DNA from 3 places in the Microbacterium aquimaris genome. Region 1 is predicted to be linked to each of the others. Evidence: predicted binding sites of a transcription regulator. Region 1 holds the regulator's gene; each other region holds the start of a gene.
What was found. Region 1 encodes LexA, which represses DNA repair genes until DNA is damaged. Its sites were predicted from a motif close to TCGAACANNTGTTCGA; they were not measured.
Positions count from the first base shown of each region.

Region 2: the regulator LexA is predicted to act here: its motif matches at 3,082-3,097, upstream of ABD204_RS12735 (HNH endonuclease signature motif containing protein).
Region 3: the regulator LexA is predicted to act here: its motif matches at 3,573-3,588, upstream of ABD204_RS03170 (Rv2578c family radical SAM protein).

Region 1 covers NZ_BAAAPT010000001.1:2,028,965-2,033,728, reverse strand. The annotation lists gene ABD204_RS09295 (histidinol-phosphate transaminase) at 1-737, opposite strand, end outside; gene ABD204_RS09290 (LysM peptidoglycan-binding domain-containing protein) at 763-1,119, opposite strand; gene lexA (transcriptional repressor LexA) at 1,398-2,078, shown strand; gene ABD204_RS09280 (hypothetical protein) at 2,150-3,592, shown strand; gene ABD204_RS09275 (prolyl oligopeptidase family serine peptidase) at 3,632-4,764, shown strand, end outside.
Region 2 covers NZ_BAAAPT010000002.1:657,091-661,854, reverse strand. The annotation lists gene ABD204_RS12745 (putative quinol monooxygenase) at 59-361, opposite strand; gene ABD204_RS12740 (aldo/keto reductase) at 476-1,372, shown strand; gene ABD204_RS12735 (HNH endonuclease signature motif containing protein) at 1,636-3,060, opposite strand; gene arfB (alternative ribosome rescue aminoacyl-tRNA hydrolase ArfB) at 3,267-3,704, shown strand; gene ABD204_RS12725 (potassium channel family protein) at 3,879-4,652, shown strand; gene ABD204_RS12720 (type I restriction endonuclease) at 4,684-4,764, shown strand, end outside.
Region 3 covers NZ_BAAAPT010000001.1:677,020-681,783, reverse strand. The annotation lists gene ABD204_RS03180 (DUF998 domain-containing protein) at 1-25, opposite strand, end outside; gene ABD204_RS03175 (DEAD/DEAH box helicase) at 436-2,385, shown strand; gene ABD204_RS03170 (Rv2578c family radical SAM protein) at 2,476-3,564, opposite strand; gene ABD204_RS03165 (M15 family metallopeptidase) at 3,684-4,764, shown strand, end outside.

The sequences.
Region 1 (4,764 bases):
ACGACGGCGGGATCGGCGGCCAGATAGCCGACGCGCGCACCGGCGAAGGCGAAGGCCTTCGACATCGTCCGGGAGACGATGAGCCGTTCGCGGCCCCCCAGGAGGGTGACGGCGGACGGCTCATCGTGGGGTGCGAACTCCTCGTAGGCCTCGTCGACCACGACCATCCCGCGACTGGCGTCGTAGACCGCGGTGATGACGTCGAGGGGCATCGGGGTACCGGTGGGGTTGTTCGGCGCGCACAAGAAGATGACGTCGGGGTCCATCTCAGCCACCTGCGCCGCGGCGGACTCCGGGGTCAGAGTGAAGTCGTCGTCGCGCGTGCCGGCGACCCAGGTCGCCCCCGTTGCGCGGGTCAGCAGGGGGTACATCGAGTAGGTCGGTCCGAAGCCGAACGCGGTGCGTCCAGGACCGCCGAAAGCCTGCAGCACGTGCTGCAGCACCTCGTTGGAGCCGTTGGCGGCCCAGATCTGGTCGGCGGTGATGCCCTCCCCCAGATACTCGGCGAAGGCCTCCCGTAGCGCGAGGAACTCACGATCGGGGTAGCGGTTGACATCCCGCAGGGCCAGCGCGATCGAGTCGAGGATGTCCCCGGCGACCTCGTCGGGCACAGGATGGGTGTTCTCGTTGACGTTCAGCGCCACCGGCAGAGGGGCCTGCGGGGCGCCATAGGGCGTCATTCCGCGGAGATCGTCGCGGAGGGGAAGGTCGTCGAGGCGAGCGGTCACCTCTCCCATGGTACGTGCGGTCGGGCGAGCGGGATCACTGCCCGTCGGCGGTGTACCGCGTGGGGATCGCCAGCTCCTGCCCCGCGGAGACGGCCACACCGTCGAGGGCGTTCAGTCGTGCGATGTCGTCGATCACGTCGCGCGGATCGCTCGACGGGGCGACACGCTCGGCGATCGACCACAGCGAGTCCCCCGCGCCCACGACGACGGTCGAGAAGGACGCGGGATCGGCGCCGGCGTCGCGAGAAGCCAGCGCTCCGCCACCGCTGATGACCGCGACGGCCACGCACGCGGCGACCGGGAAGGCGGCGAGTGCGGTGAACACGCGGCGACCGCGCGCGGTCATGCGCAGGCGGGTGCGGGGTTGCGGCGTGATGGTGATCGCGGTCATCTCTCCTCCTTCTTCGGGGAGAGGTTCGCACCGATGGACTCGGCCGGGAGCACCCGGTGCGAACCTCTCTTCCGAAGCTATCTTCGAGTTTCTATACTGTCAAGGGACCGGAACGGTGGATCTTCGTCGAACACGACACGCGGACTGCTTGCGGGCCGTGCCCGAAACGGGCGGATACCGTTTCGATGAGGACACCCCACCACCGACCTCCGACATTCGAAGAGCAGTGCCCCTCACGCCGGGAGACCGCGGCGGGGACGACGAGACAGGAGCACGAGATGACCGAGCCGACGAGCCGCGCCCGACCCCAGACCCGGCGGCGGCGCAGCCTCAGCGACAAGCAGCTCGCGATCCTCGAAGTGATCCAGCGCTCGATCGCGCGCCACGGATACCCGCCGAGCATGCGGGAGATCGGCGACGCGGTGGGCCTGAAGTCGCTGTCCAGCGTCACCCACCAGCTCAACCAGTTGGAACTGAGCGGCTACCTCCGCCGTGACGCCGGCAAAACCCGCGCGATGGAGGTGCTCATCGATCTGCCCGGTGCGAGCACCGAAAGTCCGGCGGACACCACGCCACCGGTCGGCGATGCCGCGATGGTGCCGCTCGTGGGGCGGATCGCCGCGGGCGTGCCCATCACCGCCGACCAACAGATCGACGAGGTGTTCCCCCTCCCCCGACAGCTGGTGGGCAAGGGCGATCTGTTCATGCTGAAGGTGTCCGGCGAGTCGATGATCGACGCCGCGATCTGTGACGGTGACTGGGTCGTCGTCCGCTCACAGCCCACCGCCGAGAACGGCGACATCGTGGCGGCGATGCTCGACGGTGAGGCGACCGTGAAGACATTCCGGCAACGGGACGGACACGTGTGGCTGTTGCCCCGCAACTCGGCGTTCGAGCCGATCCTCGGCGACGAGGCCGTCGTGTTGGGCAAGGTCGTCGCGGTGATGCGCGCGGTCTGATCGGGGCCGCAGGTGCGAAGCGGGGCGTCTTCCCGACAGAATGGGGCTCACCGAACCTAGGGAGCCTCGCCATGCCCACGACAGACATCGACGATCTCCGCGCGGAGATCGAACGCCTCCGGGCCGAGAACGCCGACCTGCGGTCGCAATCCGTCGACCCTCCGGACGCGGAGACCGTCCCCTCGGATCGTGTCGCCCGCACCGGGTGGTGGCGTGCGCTCATCTCCGCGGTGTGCATCGTCCTGGCCGGGATCCTCGTGCCGGTGTCGGTGGTGGGCACGTGGGCGCGTGCCGAACTGGTGAGCGAGGACGCGTTCGTGCAGACCTTCGGGCCCCTCGCCGACGATCCCGACGTCCAGCAGCTGGTCATCGACCAGGCATCCGCGGCGGTGAACGAGGCCGTCGACGTCGCCGGGATCACCAACGACGTCATCGACGGGGTGCAGAGCCTCGATCTTCCGCCGACGGCCTCGTCGGCGCTGGACCTGCTGCGCCAGCCCGCCGTCCAGGGTGTGCAGGGCCTCATCGACTCCGCGATCACCGGTGTCGTGCAGTCCGACGCGTTCCCCCAGGTGTGGCGCACCGCGCTGGTCGCCAGCCACCGCGCGCTCGTCGCGGCGGCGACCGGTGACGATACGACGGCGATCGCGATCGATGACACCGGTGCGCTCGGCATCCAGCTCGGACCGATCATCGACGAGCTGAAGACGCAGTTGAGCGATCAGGGATTCGGATTGGCCTCATCGATCCCGACGATCGACCAGACCATCGTGATCGTCCAGGCCGATGGCCTCCTCCTGGTCGGCACGATCTACAACATCGCCGTCGCCGCCGGCTACTGGATCCCGTTCATCGCGCTGGGCCTGGCCGCCGTCGGCGTCCTGGTCGCGCGCCGCCGTTCGACCGCGCTGCTGGGGGTGGGCGTGGCGATCACGATCGGTGCGGGACTTCTTGCCGTCGCTCTCACCAGCGCAGCGGCCGTGCTCAGCCTGAACGCCCCGTCCCTGGGGATCCCCGCACGCACACTCGAGGCGATCTACTACACCGTGGTCGGCGCGATGCGCGACACCGCGACGGTGCTGACCTTCCTCGGTGTCGTGGTGGCGGTCGCGGCGTGGCTGAGCGGTCGGTGGGCCCCGGCCCGCCGTGTCCGCGCGCTCGCGGGATCGCTCACGACCTCCGCGCGTGTGGGCCTGCGCCGACGCGGGCTGGACACCGGCGGATTCGGGGAGTGGATGCGCCGTCAGCGTGTGCTCGTGCGCATGGTGATCCTCGTCCTCGCCGTGATCCTCCTGTTCGCGCTGCGCCCGCTGACCTTCGGCGACATCGTGCTGGTCGTCGTCCTCGCCCTGGTCGTGTGGCTGATCGCATCCCTGCTCGAGAAGGATCCCGCCGAGGCCCCGGTCCTCGAGCAGGTCGAGGTCGTCGAGGAGGTCGTCGTCGGCGACGAGCCTGCCGACTCCGACGTCGACACCCTCGTGATCGAGGACGGTCCGGTCCCCGCCGAGAAGTGAGGATCGAGGTCACCTCCCCACCCGTCGTACGGTGGGGAGGTGACCTCCGCACTCCCCTACGGTTCCTGGCCCTCTCCGATCACCGCAGCCGCAGCGTCGGCCGCCTCGTCGCGCATCGACGGCGCACGGTTCGTCGGCGAAGACGTGTGGTGGGGCGAGCCGGTCCCGGAGCAAGCCGGCCGTGTCGCGGTCCGAAGGCGCGGCGCCGACGGCACCGTGCGGGATGTCCTGCCCGAGCCCTGGAACGCCCGGAGCGGCGTCCACGAGTACGGCGGCGGCGCCTGGGCGGCGGCCGACGACGGAACGCTGTACTTCGTCGAGAAGAGCGATCAGCGGATCTACTCCGTCGTCGACGGCGAGGTGCGCCCGCTGACGCCGGCGACCGGCGACGTCCGCCACGGCGGTCTGGTGTGGCGCGACGGCGCCCTGCTCGCGGTGCGCGAGGAACACCGACCCGGCCGCCGTGTGCCGGATCGAGCGATCGTGCGTGTTCCCGTCGACGGATCGGCCGCCTCCGACGCCGACCTCGTGATCCCCCTCGTCGGCGGAAGTGACTTCCTCGCCCAGCCCGCGCTGTCGCCTGATGGGACTCACCTCGCGTGGGTGGCCTGGGACCACCCGAACATGCCGTGGGAGCGTGCGGAAGTGCGCGTGGGGCGTCTCGACGACGGGGCGGTCCGCACGTGGACCGCGCCCGTGACCGGCGACCGGTCCGCCTTGCAACCCCGCTGGCTCGACGACGAGACGCTGCTGTACGCCGACGACGCCTCGGGGCGCTGGAACCTCATGCGGTGGCACGTGGGGGGCCCCGCCCCCACCGCGTCGTTCTCACCCGCCGACGCCGACACCGGCGGCGGGTTGTGGGTGCTCGGTCTGTCCTGGTACGCCGTGGCGGGGGATCGTATCGTCGCGGTGCGCACGGACGGCGCAGACCAGGTCGTCGCGATCGATCCGCTCTCGGGTCTCGCCGAGGCGTTGCCGGTGCCCGCGGTGTCGGGCGTCGTCGTCGAAGACGCCCGCGGCCCGAAGGCGCTCGTTTCGGGCGCCGCCCCCACGGGCGGTTCGGGGCTCTGGGTGGTCGACACCACCGGCGGCACCGTCTCCCCGCTCCGCGAGGCCTCCCTGCCCTGGCCCGACGCCTGGACGCCCCGAGCCACACCCGTCGCGGTGGA
Region 2 (4,764 bases), on a different contig from region 1:
GACCAGCTCGTGACGCGCCAGAGGAGCTGTGCGCGGCGGCCCGAGTCACGCGGACGGTTCAGTCGCGCAGGGGCGAGCCGGCGACGTCGAACCGGAATCCGCCCATGGCCCCGGAGAGCATCGGCATGGCTTCGGCGATCGCCGCCGTGACGCTCGGCAGCTGAAGGGATGCGCGGTGTGCGTCGGCGGATTCCCACAGCTCGATGACGAAGACGGTGTCGGGGTCGTCGTCGTTCGTGCCCACTTCATAGAGCAGACATCCGGCATCGGCGAGATCTGTGCCGCGCCTGGTGAGGATGGCCACCACGTCGTCGCGGCGACCGGGCTGGACACCGAGTGAGCCCACGTTCGCAAAGGTCATAGGCCCACCGTATCGACCGCCGACGACACAGGTCGATCGTCCACGTCAACCCTCGACGGGGGATGACGGATGCTGTCAGGCTGGACGAGGCATCCGTACCGCGAAGGAGACTCCATGAAGTACCGCACCCTGGGCCCCTACACCGTTTCGGCGATCGGTCTGGGGGCGATGCCGGTGTCGATGAACCGGGACGGTGTCTTTCCCGAACGTGACGCGGCGATCGAGATGGTGCATGCTGCGCTCGAGGCGGGTGTGACCTTCATCGACACCGCCGATATCTACGCGCCAGACCACGAGGAGATGGGGCACAACGAGCTGATCGTGCGCGATGCCCTGGCGTCGTGGGGTGGGAACACCGATGACATCGTGGTCGCCACGAAGGGTGGTATCACGAGGCGTGAGGACGGTTCGAAGGGTCGCGACGGGTCGCTGGAGTATCTGCGGTCGGCGGTCGAGAAGTCGTTACGCAACCTCGGTGTCGACACGATCGATCTGTATCAGTACCACCGTCCGGACCGGTGGATGGTCTATGGCGACATCATGCAGAACCTCAAGACGCTGCGCGACGAGGGCAAGGTGCGGGCGGTCGGCATTTCGAACGCAAGTGTCGAGGAGATCGAGATCGCCCAGCAGGTGCTCGGCGACGGTGGGTTGGTGAGCGTGCAGAACGAGTTCTCGCCGAAGCATCCGGGCAGCTTCGATGAGCTGACGTACTGCGGGGAGCAGGGTGTTGCGTTCCTGCCGTGGAGTCCGTTGGGTGGCACCGGTGGTGGCGCGCGGGATGTGGGGGAGCGGTTCGCCGTGTTCGCCGACATCGCGCGTGGTCACGATATGAGTCCACAGCAGGTGGTGCTCGCGTGGGAGCTGTCGCTCGGTGACCACGTGATCCCGATTCCGGGTGCGCGTCGACCGCAGTCGATCACCGATTCGGCCAAGGCTGCCGACCTGGCGCTGACGGCGGATGAGCTTTCCCGCTGCTCGGCCGCCGTCGGGCTGCACATGGAGCAGTAGGTTCCGGCACCGGCCGAGGGGGTCCGCGTGCGTCGTTGTCGCTTTCACGGCGTACGTCGTCGCCGTCTGGTGCGCGCTGACACTTGTCACTTGGACTCGTCGCCGTGATGCCTCCGCGCAGGGTGCAGTGGTGTGCTGCGTGCGTTGCGGTCTTCTCCTCGAGCGCCGAGTGGACGCGGTGGGATGGATGACGCGTCGTCGGTGCCGGGGAGGCGTTGTGCGGTGACGGGTTGTGCCGTCTGGCGGGCTATTCCGTGGTCGCGTCAGAACGGTGCGGGGACGGCGGGTTCGGGGTCGAACTCGGCGTCGGTCGCGAAGTGGACGCTTGAGGATGGGCGGTCGGTGTAGACGCGTCCGCCGGGGCTGGTCCATTCGAGTGAACCGTCGGGTTTCTGGACGACGGCCCAGGGCGTGTGGTGTTTCAGAGTGTGGTGTCGACGGCAGAGGTGTCCCAGGTTCGAGACCACGGTGGTACCGCCGAATTGCCAGTCGATGGTGTGATCGAGGTCGCATCGGGAGACGGATTGTCGGCATCCGGGGAATCGACAGTGTCGGTCGCGCACTTCGAGTGTCCGGCGCATCTCTTTGGTCGGTTGGTAGCGGTCGACTCCGAGGACGGCGCCCGAGATCGGGTGGGTGAGGATCCGGTCCCATCCCGGGGCGGTGCGGGCGAGGTCTCGGGCGGTGTCGGGGTCGATGGGTCCGTGCCCGGTGAGGGTGATCGGGTCGAAGGGGTCGTCGACGGGGGACCCGAGGAGCGCGAGGACGGGAACGGTGACCTGGACGGTGGCTTGAATGCTGCCGAGCCCCGCGTCGGAGGTGCCGGTGTGGGCGTCGGGTGCTGCGGTCAGCAGCATGTCGGTGAGGATGTCGACGCGGACGGCGTCGAGCGGGCGTCGATTCGCGAGCAGGTCGTCGAGGTGGAGCCGCGCACGGTCGAGGTCTTCTTCGGCCGTGGTCGCCTCGGGTGCTGTGGCGTCGCGGAGCTTGCGCGCCTGGAGCTTGACCTGCTCGCGTGCCTCGCGGATCGCTTGGGTTTCGGCGTCGGCGACGTCGCGTGCCATCTGGGTCAGCCGGTCGTGCACGCCGTGGAGGAGAACGGCGGAGCCGGTGACGTGCAGTTCGGCCATGCCGTCGTCGAGGTCGTCGACCCGGACGGACCGGATCGCGGCGGCGTGAGCGTGCCTCTCGCGGATGGTCTCGTCGAGGTACCACTCGGCGCGGCGTTTGGCGACGGGACGCAGGCGCGAAGCCGACTCAGCCTCGGCGTAGGGGAGAACGCTGTCCTCGTAGTCGGCGATGAGTTCGGGGTGCTGGATGCGGTCGCCGGCCTCGACGATGACGCGTGCGTGTGCCAGCGAGATCCGCCCCGCGCTGAGTGAGGCGACCGTGGCGGGGAATGCCTGCAGCATCCGCTCAGCATCGCCGACCTGGCGTTGCACCGTGCGGTCGGACACGCGAAGGGCCGCCGCCAGTTCGGCCGCGACCGAACGTCGCGCGAGTTCGGCATCGGAGCGTGTCTCTTCTGCGGCCGCCCACTCGTCGGCGATCTGCCCCGCCGATGCCAGGGCGCGCGCCTCGCGCGCGTCGAGAGCGGCCTTCATGCGCCGGATCTCGACGAGCTCGGCCGTCACCGGCGCCAGTCGCGCGGCGGCGACATCGGCGGGGGAGGTGGCCGTTTCGAACATGACTCCATCATGCCACCACCCTCAGACATTTGTTCGATGAAGGGGGGATCTGTGCACACATCTCGCGAACCATCCCGGGTCGAAGCACTATGGAGAGGTGGTTTACGCGGCGCAGATAGAACATAGATACGACTTTACCTGTAGCTCGCCGGCATCCGCCGGCGGGACGACTCGCGGCTTCGCGTGTGACCCGGGAGGATGGAGCCATGCCATCCCCTGAGCGCCCCGGTCTGCGGGTCAACGGGCGTCTCACGATCCCCGAGGGGGAGCTGGTCTGGCGATTCTCCCGTTCGTCGGGTCCGGGCGGTCAGGGCGTCAACACGACGGACTCCCGTGTCGAACTCAGCTGGGATGTGGCGGCATCGAGCGTCGTATCCGACTCGCAACGCACGCTCATTGCGGACAAGCTCGCCACTCGCCTGGCAGGGGGAGTGCTCACGGTCGCCGCGTCGGAGAATCGCGCGCAGCTGCGCAACCGGGAAGCCGCACGAGACCGACTCGCCGCGCTCGTCGCCGACGCGCTGCGGCCGCCAGGCCCGAAGAGGCGGAAGACGAAGCCGAGCCGCGGCTCACAGGAGCGGCGGCTCTCAGCGAAGAAGCGTCGTACCGACGTCAAGCGTCTTCGGCGCCCGCCGGCGGAGTGACGCGGAGAGACTTCAGCTCGACACGGTTCACGTACAGGGCCGCAGGTTCACGCGGCCTGCGTGCAGGCACATCGATGCTCCGAGCAGGGTGTATCGGGCGTTCTCGTGGGGTGGCCGCCGGCCGGTTCGGTCGGAATATGAAGCGGCTGGCGCCGCGTATGTATGCTCGCCTGGGTGTATGGGGAAAGACTCGAGCGCTGGGAGAAGATTGTCGAATGGCCGCTAACGGCGGCTGCCGTGCTCTTCCTGGTCGCATATGCAGTACAAATCATAGAGCGAGACGCGGGGTCGGCTTCCGCCGTCGCCGAGGTCGTGCTCTGGGTCACATGGGGCATGTTCGGGATTGACTATCTGGCGAGGTTGACGCTCGCACGCCACCGAGGTAGATGGTTTATTCGCCACCTTCTCGACTTGGCGATTGTCGTGTTGCCGATGCTGCGGCCGCTCAGGCTTATGCGCTTCCTGGCGATTCTCGCAATCATACAACGCAGCTCCGGTTCGATGCTGCGCGGAAAGGTCGCGGCGTACACGATCGGGACGACGATTCTCGTGATCCTCATTGGTGGTCTCGCTGTGCTTGACGCAGAGCGTGGGCACGGCGGAAGCATCCAGTCCCTCGGTGACGCAGTGTGGTGGTCGTTCGTCACGATAACGACCGTTGGATACGGCGATTACTTCCCTGCGACCGTCTCGGGGCGGATCGTCGCCGTTGGCCTGATGATCGGCGGAGTCGCGCTCATTGGCGTTGTGACCGCGACGCTGGCGTCGTGGATCGTTGAGCGAGTATCGACAGAGACCGGGAGCGTCGCGGCCACTCAAGATCAGGTAGATGAACTGCGTGACGAGATTCGTGAACTCAAGGCGATGGTGCGGGATCTCCGCGGATGTTCGGACACTCCACAGGTCACGCCTTCGCGCGTGTCACAGTCAGATACGCTCGGCAGTTGACTGTCTAATCACGATCCGGGGGGATTCCGCGATGGAATTTGTTGAGCGCATCGGAGCGCTTGCGACGAAGGTGGCCAATCAGGCCGATGCGATTGTCACGGAGGAGGCGACG
Region 3 (4,764 bases), 1.4 Mb from region 1:
GCACCCCGATCGCGAGAACCGCCATCGCCGTGCTCCCGAGCCGGTGAGCAGAGTGAAGGCGCGCCCGAGACGTCGGCGGAGCGGCCGTCGCCGCGACGGGTTTGAGTCGATCCGTCGGGGCGAGGGTTACGGGAGGGGCAGGCGGCATACGTCAAGATTATTGAAATTCCCGCATGGAAATGAACGTCTTGCGCTAATTCCATGTTATGAATTCGTGTCCGGGTCCCTTTCAGCCTCCTGACGGTATTGTTGATCGGTCGGCTCTGGACACTGCGATGAGTCTGTTCGCGCGCTGTGTGTGAAGTCCTTGGGGCCGATGATGGGCGTCGATCCCGACGTGCATGACCATCATCGAAATGGCCCCGGCCGACGTGACCGGGTGGTCCGTCATGAGCGGACGCTGTTTCTCGTGCGACCACTCCGAAAGGCATCACCGTGCCCAAGAACAAGAAACCGCAGGGCGGCCGCCCCGCGAAGAACTTCGAACCGCGCTACGGCTCCGGCAGCTCCTACCAGGACCGCAAGCGTCGTCCGGGTGAGTCCTCCGCCGGCAAGCCGGGTGCGAAGAGCCCCGGCCATCGCGGGTACCGTGCGGCAGACGACGGTCAGCCCCCCAAGCGTCGCTGGACGGCGCAGGAGAGGGTCGCCCGCGACGAGGCACGTGGCATCCGCACCCGAAGCGGGAGCGACCACTCCCCCCGTGACGATCGTTCTGGTGGATATCAGGATGATCGTGCGCGTCGTGATGATCGTTCTGGTGGGTATGACCGGTCTCGTCAGGGTGATCGTTCTGGTGGGTATCGGGATGATCGTGCGCGTCGTGATGATCGTTCTGGTGGGTATGACCGGTCTCGTCAGGGTGATCGTTCTGGTGGGTATCGGGATGATCGTGCGCGTCGTGATGATCGTTCTGGTGGGTATGACCGGTCTCGTCAGGGTGATCGTTCTGGTGGGTATCGGGATGATCGTGCGCGTCGTGATGATCGTTCTGGTGGGTATGACCGGTCTCGTCAGAGTGATCGTTCCGGTGGGTATCGGAACGACCGTTCTCGGCGTGATGACCGTTCCGGTGGTCACGACCGGCCCCGTCGCGATGACCGCCCGCGTTCGACGCCGCAGCGGGATGCCGCACGCGAGCAGCAGGTCGACATCGTCCACGAGCGTCTGCAGGCGGAGGCGGTTCAGGCCGACAACGTCGCCGACGTCTCGTTCTCCGACCTCGGACTCGGCCAGAACATCGTCACGCGTCTGACCGAGCTCGGTGCCGAGAAGCCTTTCCCGATCCAGGCGGCGACGGTCGCGCCGATCCTCGGCGGCCGCGATGTGCTCGCCCGCGGTCGGACCGGCTCGGGCAAGACCATCGCCTTCGGGGCTCCCCTCGTCGAGTCTGTGCTGCGATCGCAGGCCGGCACGCGTCGTGAGTTCGGTCGTTCGCCCAAGGCCCTGATCATGGCGCCGACCCGCGAACTCGCGCTGCAGATCGACCGGACGGTGCAGGCCCTCGCCCGCACGGTGGGCCTGTTCACCACGCAGATCTACGGCGGCGTCCCGCAGGCGCGCCAGGTCGGGGCGCTGAAGAAGGGCGTCGACATCGTCATCGGCACACCCGGTCGCATCGAGGATCTGGAACGCCAGGGAAAGCTGGACCTCTCGCAGGTGCAGATCGCGGTGCTCGACGAAGCCGACCACATGTGCGAACTCGGCTTCCTCGAGCCGGTGCAGCGCATTCTGCGCCTGACCGCCGACGGGAGTCAGAAGCTGCTCTTCTCGGCGACCCTCGACCGCGAGGTCGCGGCACTGGTCGACGAGTTCCTCGTCGAACCGGCCGTCTACGAGGTCGCCGGTGAAGACCAGGACTCGAGCACCATCGACCACCGCGTGCTGGTCGTCGACCACCGCGACAAGCCCGAGATCCTGCGTTCGCTCGTCGACCGCGAAGGCAAGACGCTCGTGTTCGCGCGCACCCGCGCCTACACCGAGATGCTCGCCGAGCAGTTCGGGGAGGCCGGGATCGCGGCGCTCGCGCTCCACGGTGATCTGAACCAGTCCAAGCGCACCCGGAATCTCGAGAAACTCACGTCGGGTCGGGTGAATGTGCTCGTCGCGACCGATGTCGCCGCGCGCGGCATCCACGTCGACGACATCGACCTGGTCATCCAGGCCGATGCGCCCGACGAGTACAAGACGTACCTGCACCGGTCGGGGCGCACCGGACGCGCCGGACGCGCCGGCACCGTCGTCACGCTGGTGGCCCGCCAGCGTCGCCGCCGGATGTCGGAGCTGCTCGATCGCGCCGAGATCGACGCGCCCTTCGACGACGTGCGACCCGGCGACGATCTGCTCGAGGAGATCTCCGGCCGCCAGCTGGCCGACGTCGCGTCCTGACGCGCCGCCCGACACCGGTAGAGGCCGCCCCGCCATGTCGCGGGGCGGCTTTCGTCGCACGGGCGGCGGCCGTCGGGCGCCCCGGAGTCGTCAGAAGAGCATCGCGGCCGCATCGGTCGCCCGACCTCGTGCGGCCATGCGTCCGCGGGAGGTGGTGACGATCGGGGGCGGTGACGCGGCCAGGCCCGGCACCGGAATCCGTCGATCGGATCGGTCGTCTTCCAGCGTGCCGCCGAGCCTGTGCGCCCGCAGTAACGGTTGGACCCGCTTCGCGAGCCACGCGCGATACCCCTTCGGGGCGTACGCTGAGACGCCCGGATAGAGCCCGAGGTACGACGAGACCAATTCCGGGTGCTCCCGCTCGAGCCACGCCATGAACCAGGCCTTCGCGCCGGGCCGCAGATGCAGTGCGCCGTACACCACGCGGGTCGCCCCGGCCTGCTTGATCCGCCACAGTGCGTCGTCGATGGCGTCGACGGAATCGGTGAGATGGGGTAGGAGCGGCATCAGGAAGACGGTGACGTCGAACCCGGCCTCCGTCGCGGCGCGCACGGTGTCCAATCGTGCCGAGGTGCTGGGGGTGCCCGGTTCGACGGCCTTCTGCAACCGGTCGTCGAACAGCGCGATGGACATCGCGAGGGTCACCTTCACCTCGCGTGAGGCCTCGGTGAGCATCGGCAGATCGCGCCGGAGCATGGTGCCCTTCGTGAGGATCGAGAAGGGCGTGCCGGCGTCGGTGAGCGCCGACACGATGCCGGGCATCAGCCGGTACCGTCCCTCCGCCCGCTGATACGGGTCGGTGTTGGTGCCGAGCATCACCGGATCCTGGCGCCACGTGCCGCGCGCGAGCTCTCGCCGGAGGACCTCGGCGACGTTGATCTTCACGATGACCTGGGTGTCGAAATCCCGGCCCGCATCGAGGTCGAGGTACTCGTGCGTCCCGCGGGCGAAGCAGTACGAGCACGCATGGCTGCAGCCCCGATAGGGGTTGACGGTCCAATCGAAGGGCATCGACGAGCCGCCGGGGACATGGTTGAGCGCAGACTTCGCCATGACCTCGTGGAAGGTCACCCCCGCGAAATCCGGCGTCGTGACCGACTGCACCAGCCCGTCGAGATGCTCGAGACCCGGGAGGGCCGCCGCGTCAACGACTCCGAGTTCCTGTCCCTGCCATCGCATGGATCCATACGAACAAAAATTCGACGGAGAGTCAAGGCTGAGCCAGGCGAGTGTCGAAGACGTGGTGTCCGCGAGGGCCGTGTGTCGAGATCGCCCGACCGATCGAGCACAATGAGGGGGTGGCGGACCCCGACCCGCCCGAATCTCCGGGCGTTCCCCTCACTCGTCGCGCACTGCGCGAGAGGGAGGCGCAGTCGCGCGCCTCGACGGAGGCGCGATCGCCCGATGTGCAGGCTCCGTTGCGACGACCTCGCGCACCCGCCGCCGCCCCGGGGGAGCATGCCCCCGCGCTCGGTGTCGTCACGGCGCCGAGCCCCGCGCATGCCCGCCGTCGACGCGCCGGACGGATCGGCGCCGCTTTCGCCGCCGTCGCTGTCGCCGTGCTCGTGGTCGGCACGGCGGCCGCGGTGATCGCCGCCGTCACCGCGCCTCCCCTGTCCGAGGCGGCATCCCTCGAGGCGGAGGGGGAGACCCTCGACGTCTCGGTGGAGGGCTCGTTCGACGAGCCCCTGCCGCCGGTCACCGACGCACTGCCCTCCCCGGTGGTCGCGCCGGAAGTCTCCGGCGATGACATCTGCGGGTCGGAGGAGTTGCTCGCCGCATTGGACGCGCGGGACACCGCCGCAGCCATCGCCGCCGCCGGAGGGGCTGAGCGGTTCCGTTCGGCGGTCGCGGCCGGGACGGCGCCCTGCGTGAGCCTGGACGACCCGAGCTTCGAGTGGGTCGTGGTCAACAAAGCGCGTCCGCTCGATCCGATCGACTATCGGCCGGAGGCACTCGTCGCGCCCGACGGGGTGCGCAACATCCCCGGCACGGCGATGCGTCCGGCCGTCTCTACGGCGCTGTCGGCGATGGTCACCGACGCGGCGGCTGCAGGCGTGGGCGAGATCGCGCTGCTGAGCGGCTTCCGCTCGTACGGCACCCAGGTCGACACGTACGCGTCGCATGTCGCCTCCCGCGGGGAGGACGGCGCCGACACGATCAGCGCCCGTCCCGGGCACAGCGAGCACCAGGCGGGCCTGGCCGCCGACGTGGTCGCCTGCGACGCCGGCGGATGCGGCGGGCTCGACGACCTCGCCGGAACGCCGCAGGGTGACTGGGTCGCCGCACACGCCTGGGAGTACGGGTTCGTCGTGCGCTACGAAGACGGGTTCACCGACGTGACCGGGTACTCACCCGAGCCGTGGCACCTCCGCTACG